One region of the Pararhizobium sp. genome, then DNA from elsewhere that is predicted to be linked to it. Evidence: predicted binding sites of a transcription regulator. Region 1 holds the regulator's gene; the other holds the start of a gene.
What was found. Region 1 encodes PhoB, which activates phosphate uptake and scavenging genes when phosphate is short. Its sites were predicted from a motif close to TGTCATNNANCTGTCAT; they were not measured.

Region 1 (5,205 bases):
GTCAACATCAACAACCTCGCGGCTGTTCCGTCCATCGTCTACGGTCTGCTCGGCCTGTCGATCTTCATCAACTTCGCCGGCATGCCCCGTTCGGCTGCCGTCGTCGGTGGTCTGGTGCTGACATTGATGACACTTCCAACGATCATCATCGCCACCCGCGCAGCCTTGAAGGCGGTTCCGCCGTCAATCCGCTCTGCTGCTTTGGGTCTGGGTGCTTCCAAGATGCAGACGATCTTCCACCACGTCCTGCCGCTCGCCATGCCGGGCGTCCTGACAGGCACGATCATCGGTCTGGCGCACGCGCTTGGCGAAACCGCGCCGCTGCTCCTGATCGGCATGGTGGCCTTCGTCGTCGACTATCCGGGCTCGCCGATGGACCCGTCCACTGCTCTGCCGGTCCAGATCTACATGTGGGCCAACGAAGCCGAACGTGCATTTGTCGAACGGACTTCGGGTGCGATCATGATCCTCTTGATCTTCCTCGTCGTCATGAACCTTGGCGCAATCCTGTTGCGGCGTCGCTTTGAGCGGCGCTGGTAGTGAGGTAGAAACATGAACATGATGTCAGAAGCAGCAGTTGAAAAGGCGCTGGACCAGAAAATGAACACTGTTCCCTTCAAGATGATCGGAAAGGACGTTTCGGTTTACTACGGTGAGAAGCGCGCGCTTTTCGATGTAAACCTCAACGTTCGCGAAAACACCGTCACCGCTCTGATCGGCCCGTCGGGCTGCGGCAAGTCGACATTCCTGCGGACACTCAACCGCATGAACGACACGATCGACAGCTGCCGCGTCACCGGCAAGATCACCCTCGATGACGGTGACATCTACGATCCGAGCATCGACGTCGTTGAACTTCGCGCCCGCGTCGGCATGGTCTTCCAGAAGCCGAACCCGTTCCCGAAGTCGATCTACGAGAACGTCACCTACGGTCCGAAGATCCATGGTTTGGCCCGCACCAAGGCCGAGCTCGACCAGATCGTCGAGTCGAGCCTCCAGAAGGCTGGTCTCTGGAACGAAGTGAAGGATCGCCTGCATGAATCCGGCACCGGTCTTTCCGGTGGTCAGCAGCAGCGTCTGTGCATTGCCCGCGCCGTTGCCGTCAGCCCGGAAGTCATCCTGATGGATGAGCCGTGCTCGGCGTTGGATCCGATCGCGACCGCCAAGGTCGAGGAACTGATCCACGAACTGCGCACGAACTACACGATCGTCATCGTCACGCACTCGATGCAGCAGGCCGCCCGCGTTTCGCAGCGCACCGCCATGTTCCACCTCGGCAATCTTGTCGAGGAAAACGACACCGACAAGATGTTCACCAATCCGGACGACCAGCGGACCCAGGACTACATCATGGGCCGCTTCGGCTGAGGATTGAGCTTGCCACCCTGCCGCAAGGGCAGGGTGGTGGTCTTCCAACCCGGATTGTGATCGCAAGGAAAAACAATCATGTCTACGCACATTGCTTCCGTCTACGACGAAGATCTGAAGTACCTGACCCGGCGCATCTCCGAGATGGGCGGCCTGGCCGAACAAATGGTGGCCGAATCCGTGCGCGCTCTGGTCAATTCCGACCTGGCGCTTGCCCAGAAGGTCATCTCCGACGATGCCATCCTCGACGAGGCCGAGCGCCAGATCGGCGAAAAGGCGATCGTCACCATCGCCAAGCGCCAGCCGATGGCGGCTGACCTACGGGAAATCATGGGATCGATCCGCATTGCGGCCGATCTCGAGCGGGTCGGTGACCTTGGCAAGAACAATGCCAAGCGCGTCATCGCCGTATCGACCGCCAGCCTGCCGCGTCAGCTGGCCCGTGGCCTCGAGCATCTGGCCGAGCTTGCGCTGGTTCAGCTCAAGGAAGTGCTCGACGTCTATGCATCCCGTTCCCCGGAAAAGGCCAACAGCATCCGCGAGCGCGACAACGAGATCGACGCGATCTACACGTCGCTGTTTCGCGAACTCCTGACCTACATGATGGAAGATCCGCGCAACATCACGCCCTGCACGCATCTTTTGTTCTGCGCCAAGAACATCGAGCGCATTGGCGACCACGCCACCAATATCGCCGAGACCATCTACTACATGGCGACCGGCGCGCAGCCTGTCGGCGAGCGTCCGAAGGACGATACGGCCAACACGGTCGGCGCGGTCGGTAACTGATCACGCAATAGGGTAAGTATATGCCTACGCAATAGTTGCGCGAGCGGCCGCTGGAGCCGCTCGGCAAGCCTTCGGCCAACCGGCCGGGCGCCAAGGAGCCAAAGTGAATGTTGCCAAGAATTGCCGTTGTTGAAGATGAAGAGGCGCTCAGCGTCCTCCTTCGATACAATCTTGAGGCCGAAGGGTTCGAAGTCGATACGATCAATCGTGGCGACGAGGCGGAAATGCGCCTGCAGGAACGCCTTCCCGATCTCCTGATCCTTGATTGGATGTTGCCGGGCGTTTCCGGCATCGAACTGTGCCGCCGGCTGCGCCAGCGCCCGGAAACTGAACGTCTGCCGATCATCATGCTGACGGCACGCGGCGAAGAGAGCGAGCGGGTACGCGGGCTCGCCACGGGTGCCGACGATTACGTGGTCAAGCCGTTCTCGACGCCGGAATTGATGGCGCGGGTCAAGGCGATGCTGCGCCGTGCCAAGCCAGAGGTGCTATCGACGCTGCTGAAATGCGGCGATATCGAACTCGACCGCGAGACCCATCGCGTCCATCGCAAAACCCGCGAAGTCCGTCTCGGACCGACCGAGTTCCGCCTGCTGGAATTCTTCATGGCCTCGCCCGGCCGCGTCTTTTCGCGCTCGCAGCTTTTGGATGGTGTCTGGGGTCACGACATCTATGTCGACGAACGCACGGTGGACGTCCATGTCGGCCGCCTGCGCAAGGCGCTGAATTTTTCCAACATGCTGGACGTGATCCGCACGGTGCGCGGCGCGGGCTATTCGCTGGAAAGCTAAGTTCCGTATGCGGAAGGACCGTCAGGCGTTGCCGAGCGGTTCGCCAATCTCGATGGCGTGGCCATCCGGATCATAAAAGCGGAAGACCCGCTGCCCCCAGGCTTGCGTCTCGATGGGGTGGATGAGGTTCACATTGCCGACGATGCGCTCGAAAAGCGCATCCAGATGATCATGTTCGAAATAGAGCAGGATATTTTGGCGGCCATAGGGCTCGGAAATGACAGACGGCTGTCCCCAGACCGTCGTTTCCAGGGATTTGCCGTCATGGATGGCAAATCCCGTTTCAAACATAACGAAATTGCCGAAGTCTCGGCTGACTGCCAATCCCAGTATCTCGCTGTAGAACGTCTTCGAGATGCCGATATCCCGCACGAACGGGATGGGATTGACGAACCGCACGACCGGCCCGGCCTCAGCGTGCCCGGCGACGCTCGCCGGACGGCTGGTACGCAAGCTTGGCGTGGAATGTGCAGTAAGGCGATGTATCCGGGGAATCGTTGCCGCAGAAGTGGAACTCTTCCTTCATCGGATCGCCGATCGGCCACTTGCAGGTGCGGTCGGTCAGCTCGGTCAGGACCAGGCGGCGCGACATCGGAATAACAACGTTATTGCCGGCCGGTGCTGCTTCCTGATCCTCGATCGCGCCGATTTCCACTTCTTCCTTCATAACGGTTGCACCGGCGGTGCGCGTCACGGTGCGGGTGGCGGTCATGCGCGATGCTGTGTAGTTCGGTGCGCGCGGGGCAGCGGACGGTGCTGGGCGTTTTGCACGTGCCGTTGCGGTGCTGCCGCCGGCCTTGGCGCGGCCCGGAAGGCAGAGACGGTGGACCTTGCCAATGACAGCGTTGCGGCTGACGCCGCCGAGTTGTGCAGCGATCTGGCTCGCGCTCAAGCCTTCGGCCCACAATTTCTTGAGTTTTTCGACCCGCTCGTCAGTCCAATTCATGGTCTTGTCTCCATTCCCAGCGTTGGTGATGGTCGAATCCTCCACCGAGCCCTGGATGTGATCCGAGGCTGAAACGCGATAACACTTTTGGTGACTAGGTCCGCCGCATGCGCTCTAGTAATTATTTCTTAACGTAGAGGCCGGGGGACTCTCTGACAAGAGTCCGGGGAATCTCACCGAATCAATTTCTGAGTTTTCCCCAACTTGCTTGCGATGCGTGGCATTTTTGCAAGGGTATCCGGCTAAAAAATTTGCCTCCGCTGTATAGCCGCGAATTGCCGGAAATCATGGGCTTTTGTTGACATCGCAGTGCGAAGTGAAGATAGTGCCTCTGCCGCCGAAAGGCGGCATTTTGATTTTTTACGGGCTGGTCACAGCCCTGTCGACGACGCCGATTATACAATTGCCGTGATGGTTTGAGGAGACATGCGCCATGGCCGATGCCACGCCGCTTTATGACACGTATGCACGCGCGCCCTTGCGGTTCGAGCGCGGCGAAGGCGTCTGGCTGATCGCCGAGGACGGTACCCGCTATCTTGATTTTGCTGCCGGTGTGGCGGTCAATTCGCTCGGTCATGCACATCCGCATCTTGTATCGGCATTGAAAGAGCAGGCAGACAAGGTCTGGCACCTGTCGAACCTCTATGAGGTTCCGGGCCAGGAAAGCCTCAGCCGCCGCCTGACGGAGGTGACCTTCGCCGACAAGGTGTTCTTCACCAATTCCGGTGCGGAAGCGCTGGAATGCGCCATCAAGACGGCGCGGCGCTATCATTTTTCCAAGGGCCAGCCGGAGAAATTCCACATCATCACCTTCGAAGGTGCGTTCCACGGCCGCACGCTTGCGACCATCGCTGCCGGTGGGCAGGCGAAGTACCTGGAAGGCTTCGGCCCGAAGGCGCCTGGCTTCTATCAGGTGCCATTCGGCGACATGGGTGCGCTGAAGTCCGCCATAACCGAAGAGACCGCCGCAATCCTGATCGAGCCGATCCAGGGCGAGGGCGGCATCCGCACGGTACCGAAGGAGTTCATGCAGGAACTGCGTGCCCTTTGCGACGAATACGGCCTGCTGCTCATCCTCGACGAGGTCCAGACTGGCGTTGGCCGGACCGGCAAGCTGTTTGCGCATGAATGGGCCGGTGTCACGCCGGACATCATGGCGGTTGCCAAGGGCATTGGCGGCGGTTTTCCGCTCGGTGCCTGCCTTGCGACCGAGGAAGCAGCATCCGGCATGGTCGCCGGCACGCATGGCTCGACCTACGGCGGCAATCCGCTGGCCATGGCCGTCGGCAATGCCGTTCTCGATGTTATCCT
Region 2 (5,205 bases), 1.7 Mb from region 1:
GCGGCGGCGTAGAGCTTCAGAAATGGCGGAATCGCCGTGCATTTCCCCGTCGGCTTCGAGATCGGGCGCAAGTTCGCGGACGATCTGCATGGCCTTGCGCATCTTGAAGGCGCTTTCCGAATCCCGTGAGCCGAAGTTCGAATGGGACACCAGTGCGGCGCGCGGAGTAATGCCGAAGCGGCGGATTTCCTGGGCGGCCATCACGGTCTTCTGGGCGATTTCCTCGGCCGTCGGATCGAAGGTCACATAGGTGTCGGTGAGGAAGGTCGCGCCGCGCTGCGAGATCAGCAGGCTGAGTGCCGAGAAGTCCAGGACGCCTTCGCGCTTGCCGATGATCTGGGATACGGCGCGAAGATGGGCGCTATAACGTCCTTCAACACCGCAGATCAACGCATCCGCTTCGCCGCGGCGGAGAGCCAGGGCGCCGATGACGGTCTGGTTTGTCCGGACGATGGTGCGGGCTGCTTCCGGAATGACACCCAAGCGGCCGACCAGCGCAAAATAATCATCGACATAGTCACGGAAGCGCGGATCGCCTTCCGGATTGACCACTTCGAAGTCGACGTCCGGACGAATGCGCAGGCCGTAGCGTTTCAGGCGGGCCTCGATGATCTGCGGACGACCGATCAGGATCGGGCGGGCCGTGCCGTCTTCGAGCAGCACCTGGGCAGCGCGCAGGACGCGCTCGTCCTCGCCTTCGGAAAAGATCACCCGGTTCTTCTGGGCATTCTTGGCGGCGGCGAAGATCGGCTTCATGATGAAACCCGAGCGGAAGACGAAGCGGTTGAGCTGATCGAGATAGGCGCCGAAATCGGTAATTGGCCGGTTGGCGACGCCGCTGTCCGCAGCTGCCTTGGCAACGGCCGGAGCGATGCGCAGGATCAGGCGCTGATCGAACGGCGAGGGGATCAGGTAATCCGGGCCGAACACCGGCGTTTCGCCGGAATAGGCGCGGGCGGCAACGTCAGACGGTTCTTCACGAGCAAGCGCTGCGATGGCGCGCACGGCGGCCATCTTCATTTCCTCGTTGATCGTGCGGGCCCCGCAATCGAGCGCGCCGCGGAAGATATAGGGGAAACACAGGACGTTGTTGACCTGGTTGGGGAAGTCCGAACGGCCGGTGCAGATCATCGCATCAGGGCGGGCTGCACGCGCCACTTCCGGCATGATTTCGGGATTGGGGTTGGCGAGCGCCATGATCAGCGGCTTTTCCGCCATCTGCACCAGAAGCTCGGGCTTCAAGACGCCTGCGGCCGAAAGGCCGAGGAAGACGTCGGCACCGCTGATGCTGTCGGCCAGAACGCGGTTGGCGCTGTCCTGCGCATAGATCGATTTCCACTCGTCCATCAGGACTTCGCGGCCGGTATAGACGAGGCCTTCGAGGTCGTGCACCCAGATATTTTCGCGCTGGGCGCCAAGCGTCACCAGGAGGTTGAGGCAGGCGAGGGCCGCAGCACCGGCACCGGATGTGACGATCTTGGCCTTGGCAATATCCTTGCCGGCCAGTTCGAGGCCGTTGAGGATGGCGGCGGCAACGATGATCGCGGTTCCATGCTGGTCGTCATGGAAGACCGGGATATCCATCTTCTCGCGCAACTGGCGTTCGACCTCGAAACATTCCGGCGCCTTGATGTCTTCCAGGTTGATACCGCCGAACGTTGGCTCCAGGGCCGAGATGACATTGACCATCTGGTCGATTTCGGGTGCGTCGATCTCGATATCGAAAACGTCGATGCCTGCGAATTTCTTGAACAGGACGGCTTTGCCTTCCATCACCGGCTTGGAGGCAAGCGGGCCGATATTGCCAAGACCAAGAACCGCCGTGCCGTTCGAGACGACCGCGACCAGATTGGCGCGCGCCGTATAATCGGCGGCGGTCGATGGATCGTCGCGGATGGCAAGGCAGGGGGCGGCAACGCCCGGGGAATAGGCGAGCGCCAGGTCGCGCTGGTTACCGAGCGGCTTGGTCGGCTGGATCTCGAGCTTTCCGGGGCGTGGATAGCGATGGAAGAACAATGCCTGTTCATCGAGGTCGCCGCTTGCAGGAACCGCTGGGGTCTTGGCCTTGTCGCCGGTGCTCATAATTCTTATTCCCTACTATTCGTCGCGGCTCTTTTTGCATGAAAAGGCGGTCCCGTACAGTTTCGAAACGGGCGTTTATCCCCGGTTTTCAGGAACAGGTGTTTCTCCGGCGTTACGGGTGGTTCCACAGGCTGTCATCCTCCTGAAACAAGAGTCTGTTTTTGAAGGCTCATAAGAGAGGCACGATAGACCGTTGCGAGGCACGATGACCGAGAAAGAGCAAGAACCCCGGCGTTTCAGGACCCTGTTCATTTCCGACGTTCATCTGGGATCAAAGGCCGCCAAGACCGACTACCTGCTCGACTTCCTGCGTGTCACTGAGGCGGAGACCATTATCCTCGTCGGCGATATCATCGACGGATGGCGGTTGAAGCGCAGCTGGTACTGGCCGCAGGCTTGCAACGACGTGGTCCAGAAACTGTTGCGCAAGGCGCGCAAGGGCAGCCGCATCATCTATATTCCGGGCAACCACGACGAATTCATGCGCGATTTCCCGGGCGTGCATTTCGGTGGTATTGAGGTTGCCCAGCGCCACATGCACGAGGCTGCCGATGGCCGCAAATATCTGGTGTTGCATGGCGATGAATTCGATGTCGTGGTCCGCAATGCCCGCCTGCTCGCCTATCTCGGCGATTGGGCTTACGACATGGCGATCGTCATCAATATAGGGCTTGCGGCTATTCGCCGCCGTCTCGGCATGCCTTACTGGTCGTTTTCGGCCTGGGCGAAGCAGCAGGTCAAGCATGCGGTCAACTTCATCGGCGAATTCCAGCGGGTGGTTGCCGACGAGGCGCGCCGCGAAAATGCCGATGGCGTCATCTGCGGCCATATCCATCATGCGGTCATGGAAGACATTGGCGGCATCCGTTACATCAATACCGGCGATTGGGTGGAAAGCTGCACGGCAATTGCCGAGCACCATGACGGAACCATGGAGCTGATCACCTGGCGGGAATTGAGCAACGTTCCTGCGGTTCGTGAAGACACGGCCGAGGTGGAAATGATGATGGCACGGGTTCTTTCGCAACAGGCGGCATAAAACCGCAGGTATCTGCGACTTTAGGGAAAACTAGCGGCTGGCGCTGTTCTCTGGCGTCGTGATAAATCATGGATGCAACTGTCAGGTCCTTCCATGATTCCCTCATCTCCGTCTCCCTTTCGCGAGGAAGCGCCGCGCTATTTCGTGCCGCGTATCGCCTTGCTCTTCTGCGCGCCGCTCGTCGTCAATGGATTTGCCATGCCGTATTTTCCGGTCTGGCTGAGCACCTTGTCGCTGAGTGATTTCGAAATCGGCATCATCCTTGCCTTGCCGATGTTCGTGCGCGTCATCACGGCGCCTCTGGTCGGGCTTTTGGCGGACAGGATCGGCGAGCGTGCCGAGGTGCTGATCTGGTCGGCAGTGCTGTCGTTGCTGACGGCACTGGCGCTGTTCGTATCGCATAGTTTCTGGTTCGTACTGATCATCTATGCCATCCAGGGCGGCGTCTATGCGCCCTATGTGCCGATTGTTGAGGCGATCGCGCTGACCGGCGTGCGGCGTTGGGGTTACGATTATGCGACCATGCGCGTCTGGGGCTCCGTCGCCTTCATCGGGGCAACGATGCTGGGCGGCGTCATGGTCGGCTGGTATGGCGGCTCGATGGTGCTGCCTGCAATGGCTGGCGGTTTCATCCTGATGATTCTCCTGACCTTCATCGCCCCACGCGTTGGAAAACCGCGCCGGCCGTCGACACTGACGACGCTGACGGAACCGCCGCCGAAGGCGCTGCGCAAACTGGATCTGCAGTTGCTGTTGATCGGTGTGACATTGGTCAACGGCAGCCATGCGATGCTGTTCGCCTTCTCGGCGATCTACTGGCAGCATATCGGTTTTACCGGCACCGAGATCGGCCTTTTGTGGAGCGCCGGGGTCGCAGCTGAAGTTCTCATGTTCTTCTGCGCCAAGATGATAATCCGGCGGTTCAGCCTGTGGACGATGATCTTTTCAGGCTGCGTGCTTGCCGTCGTGCGCTGGATCATTTTTCCGATGGATCTCGGCTTCGGAGGCTATTTCGCGCTGCAATGTTTCCATGCGTTCACCTATGCGATCATGCATACGGGCATGCAGAACATTCTGGTTCAACGGGTTCCTGAAGAACAGGAGTCCTCGGCGCAGGGGCTGTATTTCTTCTATACCGGCGTCTTCTCGGCGATCTTCACCTTCACATCGGGCTATTTTTACACTTGGTTCGGCGTCCAGGGCTTTTACTCGATGTCGGTTGTTGCCTTCGTCGGTTGCTGTTCCGCCTTTGCCGCCTGGTATCTTCAGCCCCAGAGGGCCGGAAGGGGCGGAAAGACCAGCGAATCGGCGTAGCGCAGGCCGGGCTCGCGGTCGCGGGCCAAAAGCAGCGGTCCATCGAGATCGACGAAATCTGCGCCCTGCGCCAAAAGCACGGCCGGTGCCATGCCGAGCGACGTGCCGACCATGCAGCCAACCATGATCTTGAGGTTCAGCGCCCGTGCCGCATCGCGCATGCGCAAGGCCTCTGTGAGGCCACCGGTCTTGTCGAGCTTGATATTGACGGCATCGTAGAGCCCCGCAAGCTTCGACAGGTCTTCAGTCTTGTGGACACTTTCATCGGCGCAGACCGGTACCGGGCGGTGAACGGATGCGAGCAGGGCGTCCTGCCCGGCGGGCAGGGGTTGCTCGATCAGGGCCACGCCTGATTCGAGGCAGACATCAAAATGATAGGCGAGATTGGCCTCCGTCCACCCTTCATTGGCGTCCAGAATGATGGCGCTGTTAGGGGCTGCTGCCCGCACGGCGCGAATGCGCGAGGCGTCGTCGGCGGTTCCGACCTTGATCTTCAAAAGCGCCCGATGAGCATACTGCGCCGTCTGGGCCGCCATGGCTTCCGGTTCACCAAGCGAAATCGTGTAGGCAGTGGTGAGCGGCGCGGGTTCGGCAAGTCCAGCCAGCGTAAACGCGCGCACGCCGGCTTTCTTGGCATCAAGATCCCAGAGCGCGCAATCGACGGCATTGCGTGCGGCACCGGCGTTCATCACTTGCCGGAGTTCCTCGCGATCAATGCCCGCTTCGATCCGTGGCCCGATGGTTTCGATTTCGGCCAGCACGCTGTCGAT

Region 2: a site for PhoB is predicted at 2,215-2,231, ahead of ACQY8Q_RS23945 (UDP-2,3-diacylglucosamine diphosphatase). Genes of this name have one in related genera too.

Annotation. Positions count from the first base shown of each region.
Region 1 is NZ_CBDIHY010000003.1:1,995,626-2,000,830, forward strand. Features, by position in the region: gene pstA (phosphate ABC transporter permease PstA) at 1-540, shown strand, start outside; gene pstB (phosphate ABC transporter ATP-binding protein PstB) at 553-1,368, shown strand; gene phoU (phosphate signaling complex protein PhoU) at 1,447-2,157, shown strand; gene phoB (phosphate regulon transcriptional regulator PhoB) at 2,265-2,948, shown strand; gene ACQY8Q_RS15260 (VOC family protein) at 2,970-3,347, opposite strand; gene ACQY8Q_RS15265 (GcrA family cell cycle regulator) at 3,361-3,894, opposite strand; gene ACQY8Q_RS15270 (aspartate aminotransferase family protein) at 4,328-5,205, shown strand, end outside.
Region 2 is NZ_CBDIHY010000003.1:3,731,688-3,736,892, reverse strand. Features, by position in the region: gene ACQY8Q_RS23950 (NADP-dependent malic enzyme) at 1-2,082, opposite strand, end outside; gene ACQY8Q_RS23945 (UDP-2,3-diacylglucosamine diphosphatase) at 2,288-3,121, shown strand; gene ACQY8Q_RS23940 (MFS transporter) at 3,215-4,435, shown strand; gene dgcA (N-acetyl-D-Glu racemase DgcA) at 4,387-5,205, opposite strand, start outside.